DNA from 2 places in the Brucella sp. TWI432 genome. Region 2 is predicted to be linked to the other one. Evidence: predicted binding sites of a transcription regulator. Region 2 holds the regulator's gene; the other holds the start of a gene.

Region 1 (9,709 bases), on a different contig from region 2:
TGTTCAAGGATGCAGTCGGTCAGGTTAAATCCAACCTGAACTAAGTTCATCTCTATTAGAGTTTTATAAGCCGCCTCAAAAGGGCGGCTTTTTTATTTGGGTTTTGGCCAAAATATGAAGCTACGCAACATTTAGAAGGGAGTGCTGCCTCGCGCAAAGCAACCCAAGTTTTTGGAGTTTCGCTCAGAGGTGTGACGCCGTACCCTGGATTTGGTTGAAATTGGGAGGCTCTTGAGAGGATAAGGGGGGCTTTGATGCAGGACGATAATCGCCGTTTGGAGCGTGGCAGAGCAAAGCTCACATCATTACATGCAGACTCAAGCTGTAGCGTCGTTGAAGCTTTAGACGACATTGCGCCGGATTTTGCCCGTTATATTTATGAATTTGCTTATGGTGACATTTACAGCAGACCGGGCCTTGTGGCGCGCGACCGCCAGATTGGCACGATAGCGGCGTTAACGGCACTTGGTCATAACTCGCAGCAGTTGAAAGCACATATTCTGGCAGGCATGAACACCGGACTGACACGGGAGGAAATCGTTGAGGTTATAATCCAAATGGCTGTCTATGCTGGTTTTCCCGCAGCGATGAATGGCCTTGCTGTCGCAAAGGAAGCCTTCAGCGAGTTTGACAAGCACTCCTGCTAGTCAAACGTTGCCGTAAAAATTCAACATACAGAACTGCATTAAATAGACGAAAAGCGGCCTTTAATTGGTGCAAAAGTATAGCGGTGAACGCCTGGTACTGGGCCAACTGCTTCGATGGCTGCGCGGTGTTTAGCTGTGCCGTAACCCGCGTGCACCTCAAAGCCATATGCAGGATGAACCGCTGCACTGCGGGCCATCATGCGATCACGCGTGACTTTCGCCACAATGGACGCTGCTGCAATTGACATTGAGCGCTGATCGCCTTTTACCAATGCAGATCCCGGACAAGACAAACCGGGCGGAATATCGCGACCATCAATCAATGCGTGATCCGGGCTGAGTGTCAGGCCCAGAAACGAGCGGCGCATGGCTTCAAGCGCTGCTTTTCGAATGTCACTTCCATCAATGCTGCGCGCACTCAGGCTTGCGACCGAAACGGTGAGTGCTTTGGCCAGAATGATTTCGTAAAGCGCATCGCGCTTTTTGGCATTCAGGCGTTTGGAGTCATCCAGCCCCTCAGGCAGGTTTTCCGGATCAAGAACAACTGCAGCAGCAACAACGGGGCCTGCGAGCGGCCCGCGGCCAGCTTCATCAATACCTGCAATATGACGAAGCCCGCGCGCTATAAGCCTTGTCTCTTCTGAGAAGTCAGGTGCAAGCGGGATGTCAAAGAGGAGCGGAGAATCAGAACTCAAGCGTTTCATTTGGCGGCAATGCTCGCATTGCTTCTGATTCTCCGCAAGGTCCCTGCCGAGGATAGTGGCGTAAAAGCAGGGGCCTTCCGTCCGAAAAAATCAGACGGAGATTAAATACACAACTGACAACTCTGACATGCGTGAAGCGAACAATAGGCTCGCAGCGCCTTGCTTTTGTGGATAACGGATCCCCACACGCGCTGCGGCTCAAAAAAGAGAAAGCTGTTTGCCGCCTTTTTCGACAGGCTCGAACAGATCTGTCCGCAGCGCAACGCGCTTTGAATTGTAGCCGAGCTTGCGCGCAGCAATTTCAAAACGGCGCCCAATCTGCCAGGCATAGGGGCCTGTGCCGCGCATCCGCTTGCCCCATTCCGCATCATAGTCCTTGCCGTCACGCATCGAGCGTACCAGTGACATCACATGCCGATAGCGGTCTGGATAATTGCGCAGCAGCCAGTCTTTGAACAAAGGTGCCACTTCAAGCGGCAGACGCAGCAACACATAACCTGCTTCGCGCGCCCCTTGTGCGAAAGCAGCATCCAGAATGCGCTCGATCTCATGATCATTGATGCCGGGAATGACCGGCCCCATCATGACATTGGTTGGAATGCCGGCTTCGTTGAGCTTTCGAATGGCTTGAAGCCGCAAAGTTGGTGTTGATGCGCGCGGTTCCATCGTGCGCGCAAGGTTGGCATCCAGCGTGGTGACTGAAAGCGCGACTTTGGCCAGACCCTTTTCAGCCATACGGCTTAAAATATCGATGTCACGCACCACGAGCGCTGATTTGGTGACAATGCCGACGGGATGATTGGCAGCCTCCAGCACCTCGAGAATTTCGCGCATGATACGCCATTTCTTTTCGATGGGCTGATAAGGATCGGTGTTGGTGCCAATGGCGATTGTCTTGGGCTGGTAGCCGGGCTTCGCAAGTTCGCGTTCCAGAAGGCGGGGCGCATCCGGCTTGGCGAACAGGCGCGCCTCGAAATCAAGCGCGGCAGAAAGCCCCATATAGCTGTGCGTTGGACGGGCAAAGCAATAGATGCAGCCATGTTCGCAACCGCGATAGGGGTTGATAGAGCGGTCAAAATTGATATCGGGTGAATCATTGCGCGTGATGATGGTGCGGGGCTTTTCAATCTGCACGTCAGTCTTGAAAGCGGGCAGGTCTTCGAGCGTCTCCCATCCATCGTCAAATTCATGTCGTGTGGTCGGCTCAAAACGCCCTGTCGGATTGATGCCAGCGCCGCGTCCACGGCGCCGTGCGTGGTCAATACGTAAGCCTGCTTCGCTCACAAGCGCATTGGCGTGTTCTGCGCCTCCTGCTGCGAATGCTGCTTTGTCTGCCTGCTGGATAATTTCCATAACCGACTCTCTCGTTTCAGGCACTATTCGTAGTCCAATAGTCGGAACAAATCAAGAACATTATGTCAGGCAGCTTTTCGATCACGCAGCCTTGATATAAAAGGGCGCATGTTATCCGTTTTGATTATGACGCGAAATTCTGAGAAGCCTCTGGCTCAAACGTTGTCAGCATTGGTATCCGCCGTTGTTGAAGGGCTTTTGCGACGTGTTGTTGTTGCGGATAGCGGTTCCAGCGATGCGACACGATTGGTTGCCGAAGGGGCGGGATGTTCGCTTTACGATGCTAAGGATTTACCGAAGGCATTTGATGATCTGCGAACGCAGTGGCTTCTCGTCTTAGAGCCCGGTGCAATTCTTCAGGATGGCTGGGAAGATGCCGTGCGGCGGCATATGGAATCGGGAAAAGCGCCGGCACGCTTTTCAACACCACATGATTCGGGTTTGGTGGGCAGGTTTTTGGGTGCAAAGCCGTCGCTTGATGCAGGACTTCTGGCGCCTGTCTTGGTCATCAGGCCATTGATCCGGGATGGGGGCATCCCACCGGTTGTCATAAAACAACTCAAGCCTGTGCGGCTGTCCCACCCGATTTTGCCACCAGAAACAACAAAAGGCGGAGCCTGAAGCTTCGCCTTTTTGAATGATATCAGCGCAAGCTGATATTATTTCTGGTAGCTCGAAGGCGATGCGTCGCCAAAACGATGGGCTGAGCCGTCCTGATGGGTGTTCTGACCAATCGAAGCGGTTGCCGTGCGATCAACCTGCTGTGTTGCAACGGGTGTGCGGTCATTGGCATAAAGATCGGCAGGGGTGCCAACATTTGGGTTTTCAGCGAAAGCAGCACCGGCGCTCAGAACGACGGCAACAGCAGCAAGAGCAAACTTTTTCATTTTTCTATTCCTTCTATATCGCCCTTTGGATGGCATCAGTGCTTCCGGGGGCACCGGGGTGGCGCTAACGCCATCCACCGGGGAGATAACTGGGGTGCTGTTCGGATCATTCCGCCCAGCGGGATTGTTTACAAACTGAGCTTAGTTCTGAAAGCTCGAAGGCGATGCGTCACCGAAGCGATGAGCTGAGCCGTCCTGAACGGAGACCTGACCGATGGAAGCGGTTGCCGTACGATCAACCTGCTGGGCTGCAACGGGCGTGCGGTCATTGGCATAAAGATCGGCAGGGGTGCCAACATTTGGGTTTTCAGCGAAAGCAGCACCGGCGCTCAGAACAACGGCAACAGTAGCAAGAGCAAACTTTTTCATTTTCTATCTCCTTGGTTTTTGTGAAGCGACGCTGTGTTCGTCGTTTCGATGAGCAAGAGATAGGCCTTTCGATTGGCTGCGCCTAGCCACCGTTTGGTTCACAGATTGTATTCGTAATGGTGAACAATAAGGCGGATTTTAGCGGCATGCCTTCTCTGCGGTGAATTTTGTTCAAGTATATGTGAACAATAAAAGGCGAAGACCGGGCCTTACCAAGGCGTGTACCGAGAACGTTGGATAATGCTTGAAAACAAACACAGAGCATTTCCAATGATTCAATCAAACCAGGAAGTGCTTTAGTCAGCGGAAGCCGTTGTTTTCGTTGAAATAACGAACCAGTCCGGTTTCTTCGAGCTGATGGCGCTTGCCGCCATATGTGTGCGCGCCATGTCGTTGAATATGGCAAAGCACGTCGCTCCTGAACCTGACATTTGCGCAAAGAGCGCGCCGTGCTCGCGCAGGCAATCAAGCTTGTCGTTGATTTGTGGCGCAAGCTTGAGGGCGGCTGGCAGCAGATCGTTGCGTGTTGACCCAAGGTAACCGCAAATCGCTTCAACGCTGCCTTCAGGTGGCAAGGCGAGCGCCGGATGGTCGCGCTTTGTCAGCGCCTGGAATACAGCGGGTGTGGCAACAGCCGTGCCATCATTGATAAGCAAGAGGGGAAGCGACGGTATGCCTGTTACAGGGGAAAGCCGCTCACCAATGCCACGTGCAATCAACGGCGTACCAAAGGCCGCGCCATGCAGACACATAGGAAGGTCTGCGCCAAGCTTTAAGCCAAGCGCTGCAAGCGTGTCAGAATCCAGCTTCAGCTGCCATAGTTCATTGAGCGCAAGAAGTGTTGCCGCAGCATCGCTTGATCCCCCACCAATACCGGAGGCAACGGGCAGGTTCTTTTCAAGGTGGATGGCAACAGGGGGCAAATCACGCGCAGCATATTCTCGCAAAGCATCGCGGGCTTTTAAAACGAGATTGCCACCATCAAGCGGAACCCCTTTGGCGAAACGACCACTGATAGTGAACTGATCCTGCGGGGTGGGCGTCACTTCAATGACATCGCCATAATCGGCAAAAACCACAAGCATATCAAGCAGATGATAACCATCATCCCTGCGCCCGGTTACATGGAGCGCGAGATTGGTCTTGGCCGGAGCAGTGTGTCGAACCGTTTGTGCGGCCTGTGCTGTATTGTGCATTTTCTAGGTAAATCAGGATCAGTCTTTTTTGACGTAATATTCGCCGGTCTTGGGATCCTGAACCAAAGTGCCATTGGCACGGTTCTGGGCTTCCTTCTCTGCCCGACGCACACGCTGGGTCACGCGAACCGCTTCGCGCTTGAACGACCGGTAACCGTACCAGGCGGCGGCGAGGATCAGCAGCAGAAAAATAAGCTGGGGCATGGCCTCTAGTCCTTTTAGCATCGTGCCTTCACAGAATGAGAGCGCCCTTTGTGCGTCCAAAAGGACGCTTGACGCTCTAGGCTTACACATGTCCTGCAATTGCCATTTCAGGACATGTGTGGATAAATCTTAGCAGCAGTGTAACACTGATCTTGGTCTTTATGCACCATAACATGGTAAAACCATGGAATTCAAAGCCCGTATCGCGCCCAGAGTGCTTTTTCTTCCGCAACCGATAGCAAACCATCGCCAAGATGGGCTGCTATAGCGGAGGGGTCGATACCAAGGCCGAGGCCCATTTCGACACCCGGCACCTTCCGGCCCAGAAATCCGCGCTTGGGTTCGATCAGCTTGAGTTTCACCTTATTGCCATAGGTTTTACGCAAAAAGCTGCGCATATCTCCAAGACCGTCGATCAGGCCAATTTCTTTGCCCTTGATGCCAGTCCAGAACATGCCGGTGAAAAGGTCGGGATCGTTTGCAAGCTTGCTGCCACGACGCTCTTTCACCATGTCGATAAAGGTTTCATGAATTTCAAGCTGAAGCTTTTTCAGCCGGTCAATATCGGCCTTTTTCTCTGGCTGGAATGGGTCGAGTACGGCCTTGTTTTGTCCGGCTGTATAAACGCGACGCTCGACGCCGATCTTTTTAAGCAGTTCCGGAAAACCAAACGATGCCGATACGACACCAATCGAGCCAACGATGGAAGAGGGGTCAGCAATGATCTCATCGCCCGCCAGTGCAATCATGTAACCACCGGACGCAGCGGCGTCTTCCACGAAGACGAAAACACGCTTTTGATGTTCGTCCGCCAGATCGCGGATACGGCGATAAATCAGGCGCGATTGAACCGGTGAGCCGCCGGGCGAGTTGATCGAAATTGCAACGGCTGGCGCTTCCTTTTCGCCGAAGGCTTTTTCAAGCACGCCTGCTGCCGTTTCCAGCGAAAGCGAAGGACGCAACGGTGAACCGCCGCTCATGATCGCACCGTGAAGGCGTACAACCGGGATTTCAATTTCTTTTTTGCGAAAACGACGCGGAATGAAGCGGGACAAGAGGCCGGACAAATCAAACTCCAGTTGAAAAAATTGTTACCCCAGATGTAGAAATCATTCCTGAAAATACAAAGAAAAATGCCCGGAATTTTGTTCCGGGCATTAAAAAATCGTCAGTTTTGTGGTTTTGCCAGCATTCTGAGTAGGAAGTAACCACAGATTGCAGAGAGCGCAGAGCCTGTAAGGACGCCGATTTTCGTCTCTGCCTGCAAGAATTCCGACGGGAAGGACAGCAGACCGATGAAGATGCTCATGGTGAAGCCGATACCGCACAGAATGGCAACGCCGTAAAGCTGACCCCAGCTCGCGCCCATCGGCTTCTGCGCAAGCCCGGTTTTTATCGCAAGCCATGCTGCACCAAAAACACCAATCTGCTTGCCGACAAACAGCCCCAGCATGATGCCAAGCGGCAATGTGTCGAAGATGATTGAGGGTGTCATTCCGGTAAATGAGATGCCGGCATTTGCAAAGCCGAAAATGGGAACAATGATAAAGGAAACTGGTTTGGCCAGTGCGTGTTCGAGCTGGTGAAGAGGCGAACTCATATCATCCGGCTTTGCCTTGCCCGGCTTAAGCGGAATCATGAGCGCTGCGACAACACCTGCAACCGTGGCGTGAACGCCGGAATTGAGCACAAAGAACCACAGCACTGCGGCACCGATGAGGTAGGGCAGCAATTTGGCTACGCCAAAACGGTTCATGGCAAACATCACCGCCGCAGTTGCAAAGGCTGCGCCGAGATAAGGCATTGAAATTTCCGCTGTATAAAAGACCGCGATGATGATGACAGCTGCAAGATCGTCGAGGATTGCAAGCGTTGCAAGAAAAACCTTGAGACTTGTTGGTACCCGTGGTCCAAGCAATGATAATACGCCAAGAGCAAAAGCAATGTCAGTGGCGGAAGGCACAGCCCAGCCGTGTACTTTTTCTGCATCGCCATAGTTAAAGGCAACAAAGATCAGCGCTGGTACGATAACGCCACCTGCGGCTGCGATCCCGGGAAGGATGCGATTGGGCCAACTTGCAAGCTGACCGTCAAGGAACTCGCGCTTGATTTCAAGGCCGACCAGCAAAAAGAAGATCGCCATCAATGCGTCATTGATCCAATGTGCAAGGCTGAGCGGCCCGATATAGAAATGCAGCGCATCAAAATAAGCGCTTGAAAAGGGTGTGTTGGCGACGATCAGCGCAAGCGCTGCGGCTGCCATGAGCACAATGCCACCGGAAGATTCGCTGTCCAGAAAGCGGCGCATGATGGAGATGGGGCGGACAGGCTTCGGATTTGATGTCATTCTTCTTCTTTTCAGGTTGCTTCCGGAGTGTTGACTTCATACAGAACGAGATTGCGGTCCGTTATTTCCAGTTCGGGCCAATAGGAACGCCACTGATTTATATGGTCTGATGCGAAGTGTTTTTCCAGTGAATTGCGATCCTGCCATAGCTCTTTTACATGGATAATTCCCGGCTTGAGTACATCTTGAGAATAACAATAATCAATGCAGCCGGTCTCAGCGCGGCTTGCTTCAATCATTCGTTTCATGATGGGGCGAGCATCGTCTAATTTTTCCGCAGGCAGTCTCACAGTTCCCACGACCAGAATCATGACTTCATTTTCCCAGAATATATTGTTTGCAGATTCGACCGTGTGATGTGCAGCCATTTCTTAAAGCAGTGAAGTCTGGCCATTATTAATGGCTGTGGCACGTGGCGTGAAATCATTGCCTGCATCGCCATGCAAAACAAGGGCAGGCATGAGCGACAATCCTGCGCGGCTTCCACGAATGCCCGTAATGATGATGCGAATAGCTGAGTTTTGCGGTCGAGGCTGTATCGGAATGATTTTCAAGCCGCCAAAACGGCCTTCGAGTGCTTCAAGTATCGGCGCAATCGAGCCGGGGCGCGCAATGACGGAAACGCCACCGCCTGGCTTGACGATGCCGGAGGCCGTGCGCATCCATTGGTCAAACATGCCTTCCGGCATGACATGCGCTTCTGCTTTCACCGGGTCAGGTGTTGAGCGATCACGTGCCTCGTTGAATGGGGGATTCATGATCGCAAAATCGAAGCTGTCGTTGGATAGCCCCGCGGCGGCACGCGCCTTACCAGCCAGCGAGACATCGGCTTCAAGGATGTCGACGCGATCAGTCAGGGCTGCATTGAGTGGGTGGGCAAGTGTCTTGCGTGCGAAGCCGAGCATGAAGCCGGAGCGCTCAATAAGCGTGACCTGTGCATTTTTGCAGCGGGCCGCAACGGCAAGCCCTGCCGCACCCGCACCGCTTCCAAGGTCAGCAAGGCGACCGGCAAATCCATCTGGTACGCTGCTTGCCAGTATCATTGCATCGACGCCGGATCGATGCCCCTTCATTGCAGGCTGCACGAGATGAAAGGCCCCCCGATGGAATGTGTCGAGTGTCTCTTCCATGCTATCGTGCTGATGCTCGGATATGTTACTTGTCATGATCTCTTAATTCATGCTCCAGACCGGCATCGATAAGATAGCGCCGGGCTTCGTCCAATCTGTCTTCCTCGACCAGAAAGCGCCTCGGTATAACGCCAAGAGAGCCTTCAAGGATACTCATATTGGTATCGGCGATGAAGTAGATGATGCCTGCTTCTTTCATCAGAGCTTCCGCTACTGACAGCAGAACGGAATCATTTGTGCGCATAAGTTCGATCATTTCGACAATGTGTATTCAATAGACCGCATTGACAACAGCTTCCTTCAATGGTGAACAGGCTCTGAGTAAAAAAGCTTAAGCGTTGCTGGGCTGATAGGTGCCTTGAGCAATCCGGTTCGCTTTCATAATGTGACCGGGCAGCTAGGAGTGATGACATTGGGTGTGGTTTTGAATCTTGACGCGAAGAAAAAACAGGGCGGATCAGTGCAGCCACTGGTCGATTTGACGAAGGCCGATATGGGCCGGGTCAATGAGCTGATCCTGTCGCGTGCAGGCTCCGATGTTGAAATGATCCCTGAGGTTGCCAATCATCTGATCTCATCGGGAGGCAAGCGCCTGCGTCCGATGATGACACTCGCGAGCGCCCGTATGTGCGGCTATGAAGGTGATGGTCATGTGCGCCTCGCAACGGCTGTTGAGTTCATGCATACAGCAACGCTTTTGCATGATGATGTAGTTGATGAAAGTGATCTGCGTCGCGGCAAAAGCACTGCGCGTATGATCTGGGGCAATCAGGCAAGCGTTCTGGTTGGCGACTTCCTGCTTGGTCAGGCATTCAAGATGATGGTCGATGTGGGCTCGCTTGATGCGCTTGATGTTCTTGCAACCTCTGCAT
Region 2 (9,709 bases):
AGGGTAAAGCTTGCTGTCTTATCTGACATCGTGTTTCCTTTCGTGTCCACTTTGCCGCCCGCATGGCGGCTGAATTTTAATCGTCGTTATAACTTGTCTCTCGTAATCTCTGGATGTTTCCCGCTTTCGCGGGAACCCGGTTTTTCAACGCATTACCCTAACGATTTCGCTCGCCAAACTATCCCAATGATTTTGCGATGCAATGCGTAATTTGTACTAATTAAGCCCGTTTTGTCACGTCAGCGTGAAAGCTGGGATTTCAAACGATTTGATCTTTTATACGTGCAAGCGACTCGTCTCGGCCCAGAACGAACAGAACGTCGAATACACCCGGAGATGTTGCTCGGCCTGTCAGTGCGGCGCGCAGAGGTTGTGCCACCTTACCAAGTTTCAGGCCAACGGCCTCTGCATGCGCGCGAACGGCTGCATCCAGCGATTCAACGGTCCAGTCTGTGGCTGCTTCAAGATGCGGGAGCACAGCTTTGAGAACTGCACGGCCTTCATCATTGAGCAGGGAGGCTGCTTTTTCATCGAATTTCAGCGGACGCTGTGCGAAAATGAATTTCGCGCCGTCGGCCAGCTCGACAAGCGTTTTTGCGCGATCCTTAAGGCCCGGCATTGCGGTGAGAAGTTGCGCACGTCCCTTGTCATCAAGGGCTTTTGCAAGCTCTTCGCCGCCCTCAATTTCCGGCAGCACAGCGATGAGAGCATCAAACAGTGCTTTATCATCACTGTTACGCATATAAACGCCGTTGATGGCTTCCAGTTTCTGAAAGTCAAAACGTGCCGCGCCTTTATTGATGTCTTTCACGTCGAACCATTCGATCATCTGTTCGGTTGACATGATTTCATCGTCGCCATGGCTCCAGCCAAGGCGAACTAGATAGTTGCGCAGCGCTTCCGGCAGATAACCCATGGCGCGATAGGCATCAACGCCCAGTGCGCCGTGACGCTTGGATAGTTTTGCACCATCTGCGCCGTGGATCAGCGGGATGTGTGACATTTGCGGAACGTCCCAGCCCATCGCATCATAAATCACGGTCTGGCGTGCCGCATTGGTCAGGTGATCATCGCCACGGATAATATCGGTGACCCCCATATCATGATCGTCGACGACAACAGCATGCATATAGGTTGGATTGCCGTCCGAACGCAGAATGATGAAATCATCAAGATCCTTGTTCGGGAAACGCACATCGCCCTGTACGGCATCGCGTACCAGTGTTTCGCCTTCGCGAGGTGCCTTGATTCGGATGACTGGCTTTACACCTGCCGGTGCTTCGGATGGATCACGGTCGCGCCAGCGGCCATCATAACGCGGCGGACGGCCTTCGGCCCGGGCCTTCTCGCGCATGTCTTCCAGCTCTTGCGGCGTTGCATAGCAATAGTAGGCTTTGCCTTTGGCAACCAGTTCTTCAGCCACTTCGCGATGACGCGGTGCGCGTTCGAACTGCGAAATGACGTCACCATCCCAGTCAAGGCCAAGCCATGTCAGACCGTCGAGAATTGCAGCCGTTGCTGCATCCGTGGAGCGTTCGCGGTCGGTATCCTCGATGCGCAACAGCATTTTGCCGCCGCTGTGCTTGGCATAAAGCCAATTGAACAGGGCGGTCCGGGCTCCGCCAATATGAAGGAAACCCGTGGGCGAGGGGGCAAAACGGGTTACGACCGGTTTCGACATGACAGCTCCACTATAAAGGCCGCGTCAGGGTACAGCAGATGTGCTGGACGAGGCAGAATTTTGAATATGTAGCGCCCGTTTGTTCATAATCTACAGGCGTCAAGGATTCTTGAGTGAGAACCCTATCGATTTTGACTGGGGTTCATGTAGCATAGGCAGCACAGTGCGCAAGGGCTTCGCGCGATCGGGGAACACTTTTGCAGTCAGGCGGGGGCATGACGAGCATAAGGGACACACAGGAAATAAGCGAACGGGTATTTGTCAAAGACATGTCCGCGGGGCTTGAACGCGCCTTATTGCCCGAACCTTGGATACCTTATAAAGCAAGCGAAGATTTATCTCCCATCTTACCACAACAGCATCGAACCCCATCACAGCGACTGTCGGCGCTGGCTTCGCTTGCGTGGCTCAACTTAAGTGCTGCAATGCTAAGGGAAATCGGCAGGGGCATGTTTTTCCTGCTGTTTCCGGTCTTCATGGGCATCGGGGCGATTGTCTATTTCACACTCTCATTTGAACCTCATTGGTTGCCCATTCTGGCAATTCTAACCGCTCTTGGTGGTGTTCGAGTTTTATCACGCAGGCATTTTCTGTCATCGCGGTTGCTAACGCTGGCCCTTGCGCTTCAGTTGGGAGTGATTGCGGGAAAATTTGAAACAGAGTGGCGAGCCACGCAATTGTTAGGCTCGGAGGTCGCGACGCGCATTACAGGAAGGGTGGCAGCGCTCGAATATAAGGATAACGGCAGTTGGCGTGTGACGCTTGATTTGATCGAAACCCAAAGACCGAAGCTTCGCTATGCACCACAACGCATCCGCATTACAGCGCGCGATATTCCGGCACGCACGACAATTGGCAGCGGATTAACTGGCTTTGCGCGTCTGCGCGTGCCTTCTGGGCCGTTGAGACCGGGCAATTATGATTTTGCATTCCATGCCTATTTTGCCGGGATTGGAGCGAATGGCTTTTTTCTTGGAACTCCGAAAATTGCAGATGTTTTGGAACCGAAGGGGCTTAAGGCGACGATTGCAACTGAAATTGCCAGATTGCGTGTCCATGTTTCCGAGAGGATTGCGGAGGTGCTTTCAGGGGAAGATGGCAGTGTTGCCGCCGCACTGATCGCAGGCGAGCGGGCAGGGATCAGTGATGAAACCAACAATGATCTGCGCAAGGCGGGGCTTGCGCATATTCTGTCAATTTCTGGCCTGCATATGGTGCTGGCAGCCGGTGTGGTCATGATGTCTCTTCGTGCATTATTCGCGCTTTTTCCCGCCTTCAGCGCACGTTATGCTGTCAAGAAATATGCTGCATTTCTCTCGCTTTTGAGTTGCACTTTTTATCTCGCTATGTCGGGCGCAGATGTTGCGGCACAGCGCAGCTACTTGATGATTGTCGTCATGCTTTGTGCGCTGTTGGCTGATCGTGCGGCGATCAGTATGCGAAATCTGGCTATTGCGGCCGTGGCGATGATTGCCATTTCTCCGCATGAAATTCTGGGGCCGAGCTTTCAGATGTCGTTTTCGGCGACTGCGGGGCTGATTGCTGCATTTGCCTGGTGGAGCGACCGAAAAATGCGCAAGCAATCGGCAGGTAATAATCTGCGCTCATCACCCCGTGGAACGATGACAAAGATACTTTTTCCGACATTTGCGACGGGGGCGACATCCATTGTTGCCGGTGTAGCGAGCGGTATATTTGCCGCCTATCATTTTAACAACACGGCGCCCTTTGGACTTGTTGGAAACGTGCTGGCGCTACCAGTCATTTCGATACTTGTGATGCCGTTTGCAGTGTTAAGCTTGATATTGATGCCGTTGCAACTTGATTGGCTGCCATTGCAGGTCATGGGATTTGGCATCTTGCTGGTGAGATATATTGCGAGCTTTGTGGCCAGCTTTTCACCCGATGGTAATCCGGGTGTCATGCCGGTGATGACGCTGATCCTGTGGACTGTCGCGCTTGTCATATCCGTCACATTCACCACAAGATTGCGATTGTTGGCATTGCCTTTCGTTATGGCAGGTCTTGTGGTGTTTATGCGCTCGCCCATGCCCGATATCCTCATTAGCGAGGACGCGAAATTAGTGGCGGTACGATTGCGCGATGGAAGTTTCGCAGTCAACCGCAGCAGACCTCCGCAATTTACGGCGCAGAACTGGCAGACGGCCTATCTGATTGATGATTTTATCCCACCGCAGAGTGCGATGAAACGAAGTGCTGGCGCGCGCGAGGACGGCTTTATCTGTGAGGATGGGCTTTGCACCCTGTCACTTCGGGACGGGCGCATATTTGCCTATACCGCTCAGGAAGAAATGCACGAGATTGCCTGTAATGTCGGGGACGTTGTGGTTTTGGCGATTGCAGGCAAAGACTTAAGCTGCACGCGTTCGTCTACGCTGGTGATTGGCCGACAGGAACTGGCCTTGAAAGGAACGCTCGAAATAAGGCTGGGAGAGGAAATGCAGCGCCATCAGGCGGTTTCTCCTGATCCAGCGGTCCGCGACGATCATCAGATTTATCGCTTTACCGTTGCGGAGCAGCGCAAGGATGCAGCCTATGCCGATTATTTAAATTTTTCAGTCGGTGCGCCAACGCGCCCCTGGCAGCTTCATCGTCTCTATTCGCGCGCCGCACGCGGTCAGCCTGAGCGCGAATATAAGAAGAGAGCGAAAGTATTTACTATCGGGGTGGAAACAGAAGAAACGCTCTAAAGGACTCTATTAAAAGCATGCTCCTATCGATCCTTGTTTTGATCCGACAGGACTTATGCTTTCCGTCTATGCAGAGCATTTCCCGTTTTGATTGAATTATGGGAAATGCTCTATCTGTTTGTTTTTACGCATTTTGCCAGCAATTTTCGATAGAAAAGAGGCTGTCGGCCTCTCCTTTCCCGAACGATTTTTAGTACCGTCGTATCAGACCGATCAGCTTGCCCTGTACGCGGACCCGGTCAGGTCCGAAAATGCGTGTTTCATAAGCCGGGTTGGCGGCTTCCAGCGCAATCGATGCGCCCTTACGGCGGAACCGCTTCAGTGTCGCTTCTTCATCATCGACGAGAGCCACGATGATTTCCCCCGGGCTGGCGGTATCGCCACGCTTGATGATGACCGTATCACCATCAAAAATACCGGCTTCAATCATCGAATCGCCTTTGACCTCAAGCGCGTAATGCTCACCCGCACCAAGCATTTCGGGTGGAAGGCTGATGGAATGTGTCTGATTTTGAATGGCCGAAATTGGTACACCGGCTGCGATGCGACCCATCATGGGAATTGAGACCATCGCCGATGCATCACTATTGGCTGAAACCGGGGCGGTGCGCGCTGCTGAAGGCGCAGAGGGGGCTTTGCCGAGGCTGCCCTCAATAACGCTGGGCGCGAATTTCTTCTGCGCGTTCAGACCGGGGGCTATCGAATCGGGCAGGCGCAACACTTCAAGCGCGCGGGCACGGTTTGGCAGCCTGCGAATGAAGCCACGTTCTTCAAGGGCGGTAATCAGCCGATGAATGCCCGATTTGGATGCCAGATCGAGCGCCTCTTTCATCTCATCGAAAGAGGGGGGAATGCCTGTTTCTTTCATACGTTCATGAATGAACAGCAGGAGCTCGTGCTGTTTACGGGTCAACATGCGCATACCCTCCGGACCAGAATCAAATAAAAACATAACCAGAACAAACACTATATGTTCCAGTCTTGTTCCGCAATGGTTTTAAAATTATTAATATGGGCCGACCCTATTGGATTTTACTATAGCATCATTATCGTGCAAGCATCACCCGCTGCGGCCGCGGGTGCATTTTCTTCTCTGATCAAAAGGGCATCGGAAGCCACCAGCGCTGACAGCATTGAGGAATCCTGAAGTGGATACGGCGTCGCGGTGAGTGTGCCATCCGCCGCCTGTTCAACCGTTGCGCGGACATAATCACGACGATGATCGTTCGCATTCATTGGCTTGCCAAGACGTGCCGGGCGGAAATCCGCGGTCAAATGACGCCCTGATAATTTCGCGATCAGCGGACGCAGAAATACCAAGCTGCAAACGAGGCTTGAAACCGGGTTGCCCGGCAGGCCGATGACATGAACGGTTTTGCCGGATACAGTTTTGTGTCCATACATCAGTGGCTTGCCGGGACGCATGGCGATTTTCCAGAAGTCGAGATCGACACCACAATTTTTCAACGCGCCGTGCATAAAATCGCGATCACCAACCGATGCGCCGCCGATGGTCACGAGAATGTCGACACCATCATCGAGAACCTGACTGATTGCGGATTCGATCTTTGCGGGGTCGTCGCTGATAATGCCCATATCTTCAGGTTTTCCACCTGTACGACGCACGATTTCAGCAACGCCAATGCTGTTGGAGGCGACGATCTGGTCGGCACCGGGAATCGTGCCCGGAGGAACGAGTTCATCCCCTGTGGCCAGAATGGCAATGCGCGGCTGCTTGAAAACAGAAATCATGGCATTGCCGCTGGCAGCGGCAAGCGAAAGGGCCGGGGCATCAAGTTCCCGCCCACTTGGCAGAATAGTGTCACCAGGCGCAAAATCGAGGCCCGCATGACGGATGTGACGGCCTTTGTCCAATCCCTGACGGATTGTGAGCTTGCCGCCGGATCGTTCCGTGTCTTCCTGAATAACGATACTATCAGCGCCTACCGGCATCGGCGCGCCGGTGAAGATGCGGACCGCTTCGCCTTGTTTCAGTTGGCCTTCGAAGCGTTTTCCGGCGGCTGATTCGCCGATGATACTGAATTCAAGAGGATAGTTGATGTTTTGTGGGGCCATCAATGCATAGCCATCCATGGCCGAGCAATCGAAGGGCGGCTGTTTCAGCTTGGCTTGAACAGGTTCTGCAACAACACGTCCGCCTGCTTCAGAAAGAGAGAGCGTCTCTGTGCCATGCGGCTCTGCATTATTGAGAATACGTGCAAGGGCCTCATCGATTGGAAGCAGGGACATGCGTTTTCCTCTCGTCTGAAAAATCAGGCTTTCCAGTCACCTGACTTGCCACCGCTCTTTGCCGAAACGCGAATGTTGGTAATTTCCATGTGGCGATCAACGGCCTTCGCCATATCATAGATGGTCAGGCAAGTAACTGATACGGCAGTCAGCGCTTCCATCTCAACGCCGGTTCGGCCTTTTAGTTTCGCAGTCGCAGAGATGCGAAGGCCGGGAAGTGACAGATCCGGTTCAATGTCTACTGACACCTTTGTCAGCATCAATGGGTGGCAAAGTGGAATGAGATCAGCGGTCTTCTTCGCGGCCATAATGCCTGCAAGACGGGCAGTGCCGATAACGTCGCCTTTTGCGGCATTGCCTTCCAGAATAAGCGCCAGAGTTTCCGGCTTCATTCTCACCGCTCCTTCGGCGGTGGCCACGCGTTCAGTTTCAGCCTTGTCGCCGACATCGACCATATGGGCGGCGCCTGTCTGGTCGATATGGGTGAGCTTGGCAGACATGGTTCACACCCTACCGGTCAGAAGTTCACGGGTGGCTGATGCCACATCTTCTTTACGCATCAGGCTTTCGCCGATCAGGAATGTGCCGATATTCGATTTTTCGAGACGCAGGCAGTCGTCATGGGTGAAGATGCCGCTTTCGCCCACCAGAAGGCGGTCCGAAGGCACCATCTTTGCGAGGCGTTCAGAGACTGCGAGATCGACTTCAAATGTGCGCAGATTGCGATTGTTTACGCCAACGAGGCGCGATGAAAGTTTCAGCGCACGTTCCATTTCTTCCTCGTCATGCACTTCAATCAGTGCATCCATGCCGAGATCAAAAGCAGTTTCTTCCAGCGCTTTTGCAAGGTCATCATCGACGCTTGCCATAATGATAAGAATGCAATCTGCGCCCCAGCTGCGCGCCTCATAGACCTGATAGGTATCGAAGAGGAAATCTTTGCGCAGGGCGGGCAGCGAGCATGCATTGCGCGCTGCAATCAGAAATTCAGGCGCGCCCTGAAAAGAGGGCGTATCTGTGAGAACAGAAAGGCAGGCAGCACCACCATCTTCATAGGCTTTTGCCAATGCCGGTGGGTCAAAATCCGGGCGGATAAGGCCTTTTGACGGGCTTGCCTTCTTGATTTCGGCAATGAGTGCGAATTGGTCTGCAGCGCGCTTGGATTCCAGTGCACTTAGAAAGCCGCGCGTTGCGGGCTGATCTTTGGCCTGTGCCGTTACTTCTTGGAGCGGAAGGCGAGCCTTGGCAGCAGCGATTTCTTCGCGCTTATAGGCTTCGATTTTCCGCAGAATGTCAGTGGACATGTTTTTTCTTCTCCGTCAAAGCGGCTTGTCATGAGACACAGCGATAACTTTTTGCAGCACTTCAAGCGCTGAACCGCTGTCGATTGATTGCGCGGCGAGGGTGATGCCTTCCATGAGGTCGTTTGCTTTGCCTGCAATCACCAGTGCTGCGGCAGAATTCAACAGCACGATGTCACGATAAGCATTTTTCGCGCCCTCAAGTACGTCAAGCAGGGCTTTGGCATTCACTTCGGCATCGCCCCCTTTAAGCTCGGACATGTCCACGCGACGCAGGCCGACTTCTTCAGGAGTGATCTCAAAAGTGCGAATGTTTCCGTTTTCGAGTGCCGCGATCTTTGTTGTGCCAGCCGTGGTCATTTCATCAAGGCCATCGCCATAGACAACCCATGCCGTTTCAGAGCCAAGCTCTTTAAGCACTTCTGCCAGCGGTTCGACCCATTCAGCGGAAAAGACGCCAACCAGTTGCCGCTTAACGCTTGCCGGGTTTGAAAGTGGTCCAAGCAGATTGAAAATTGTTCTCGTGCCGAGTTCGACACGTGACGGTCCGACATGACGCATTGCTGAATGATGCATCGGTGCAAACATGAAGCCGAGACCAGCTTCATCAATGCTGCGCGCAATGGTATTGGCATCAGCTTCGATATTCACGCCCAAAGCAGCCAAAGCATCGGCTGCACCAGAGCGGGATGAGAGGGCGCGGTTGCCATGTTTTGCAACCGGAACACCTGCGCCCGCTACAACAAAAGCGGAGCAGCTGGAGACATTATAAGAACCAGACTGGTCACCGCCGGTGCCAACGATGTCAACCGCGTCAGCAGAAGCGCTTACCGGCAGCATACGTGAGCGCATGGATGAAACAGCACCCGCAATTTCAGGTACGGTTTCGCCACGCACACGCAACGCCATCAGGAAACCACCAATCTGCGACGGTGTCGCCTGACCGGACATCATGATGTCAAAAGCTGCCTTGGAATCCTCAAACGACAGTGGGGTGCCTAAGGCAGCCTTGGCGATATAGGGTTTTAAGTCAGCCATGATTTATGTCCGTTGCCTATCAGAGTGCCAGAAGATCAGAATGCCAGCGCGCGGTTGATCGCTGCTTGATTGATCTTCACTGGATATTGCTTCTGCAATTCACCAACCAGTTGCTCAAGAACATCGTCGGTCAGTGCGTTTGCCAGATATTGCTGTTGTTGCGCAGGAATTGCTTCCGGGCCTGCTGCGGTTGGTTCGGTGACTTCGGTAACCTTGAAAAGGATTTGTCCGTCGTTTGAAACCGCGCCAGCGGTGCCCGTGTGGTTAAGTGGCCCACGGAAAACCTGAGCGGTTGCAGCCGAACCAAAATCCGCATCGTTCGTATTGCGGGTAATGCCGCGCTTGGTCTGCTTTTCAAGCCCAAGCTCTGCTGCAATCGCATCGAGAGTTTCTCCACCATCAAGGCGCTTCTTCAGCTCTGCCATGCGGTCGTTAAGGCGCTTTACAGCTTCTTCGCCTTTCCATTCAGCGATAACCTTGTCTTTGACTTCATCAAGGGTGCGATCACGGGCAGGGGTGATGCCATCGACCTGATACCAGAGGTAACCCGTGTTTCCCAATGTCAGCGCATCATTATCAAAGCCCTGATCCGCCTGAAACGCCGCCGAAATAAGGGCTTGCGAATTTGGCAGATCAACGCTTTTGCCGGTCGGATCGTTGCCTTCTGCATCAACCGCGTCAACCGTTACAGATTTGAGATTGAGTGCTTTGGCAACGTCAGCCATGCT

What was found. The regulator LexA, encoded in region 2, represses DNA repair genes until DNA is damaged. The targets are predictions, from matches to a motif close to TGTTCNNNNTGTGTTCNG.
Positions count from the first base shown of each region.
Region 1: ABE527_RS03290 (PA0069 family radical SAM protein) is a predicted target of LexA. The motif match lies at 2,747-2,764, and genes of this name have one in related genera.

Region 1 is NZ_JBDJNL010000001.1:666,468-676,176, forward strand. It holds gene ABE527_RS03275 (F0F1 ATP synthase subunit B) at 1-44, shown strand, start outside; gene ABE527_RS03280 (carboxymuconolactone decarboxylase family protein) at 255-647, shown strand; gene rnhB (ribonuclease HII) at 686-1,351, opposite strand; gene ABE527_RS03290 (PA0069 family radical SAM protein) at 1,550-2,704, opposite strand; gene ABE527_RS03295 (glycosyltransferase) at 2,813-3,325, shown strand; gene ABE527_RS03300 (hypothetical protein) at 3,364-3,591, opposite strand; gene ABE527_RS03305 (hypothetical protein) at 3,733-3,960, opposite strand; gene ABE527_RS03310 (4-(cytidine 5'-diphospho)-2-C-methyl-D-erythritol kinase) at 4,257-5,156, opposite strand; gene ABE527_RS03315 (hypothetical protein) at 5,175-5,360, opposite strand; gene ABE527_RS03320 (S49 family peptidase) at 5,552-6,427, opposite strand; gene nhaA (Na+/H+ antiporter NhaA) at 6,529-7,707, opposite strand; gene ABE527_RS03330 (putative quinol monooxygenase) at 7,719-8,018, opposite strand; gene ABE527_RS03335 (methyltransferase) at 8,079-8,873, opposite strand; gene ABE527_RS03340 (putative signal transducing protein) at 8,863-9,093, opposite strand; gene ABE527_RS03345 (polyprenyl synthetase family protein) at 9,250-9,709, shown strand, end outside.
Region 2 is NZ_JBDJNL010000002.1:361,292-371,000, forward strand. It holds gene gltA (citrate synthase) at 1-29, opposite strand, end outside; gene gltX (glutamate--tRNA ligase) at 260-1,681, opposite strand; gene ABE527_RS06880 (ComEC/Rec2 family competence protein) at 1,897-4,392, shown strand; gene lexA (transcriptional repressor LexA) at 4,583-5,308, opposite strand; gene ABE527_RS06890 (molybdopterin molybdotransferase MoeA) at 5,428-6,642, opposite strand; gene moaC (cyclic pyranopterin monophosphate synthase MoaC) at 6,666-7,142, opposite strand; gene trpC (indole-3-glycerol phosphate synthase TrpC) at 7,146-7,946, opposite strand; gene trpD (anthranilate phosphoribosyltransferase) at 7,962-8,981, opposite strand; gene ABE527_RS06910 (peptidyl-prolyl cis-trans isomerase) at 9,017-9,709, opposite strand, start outside.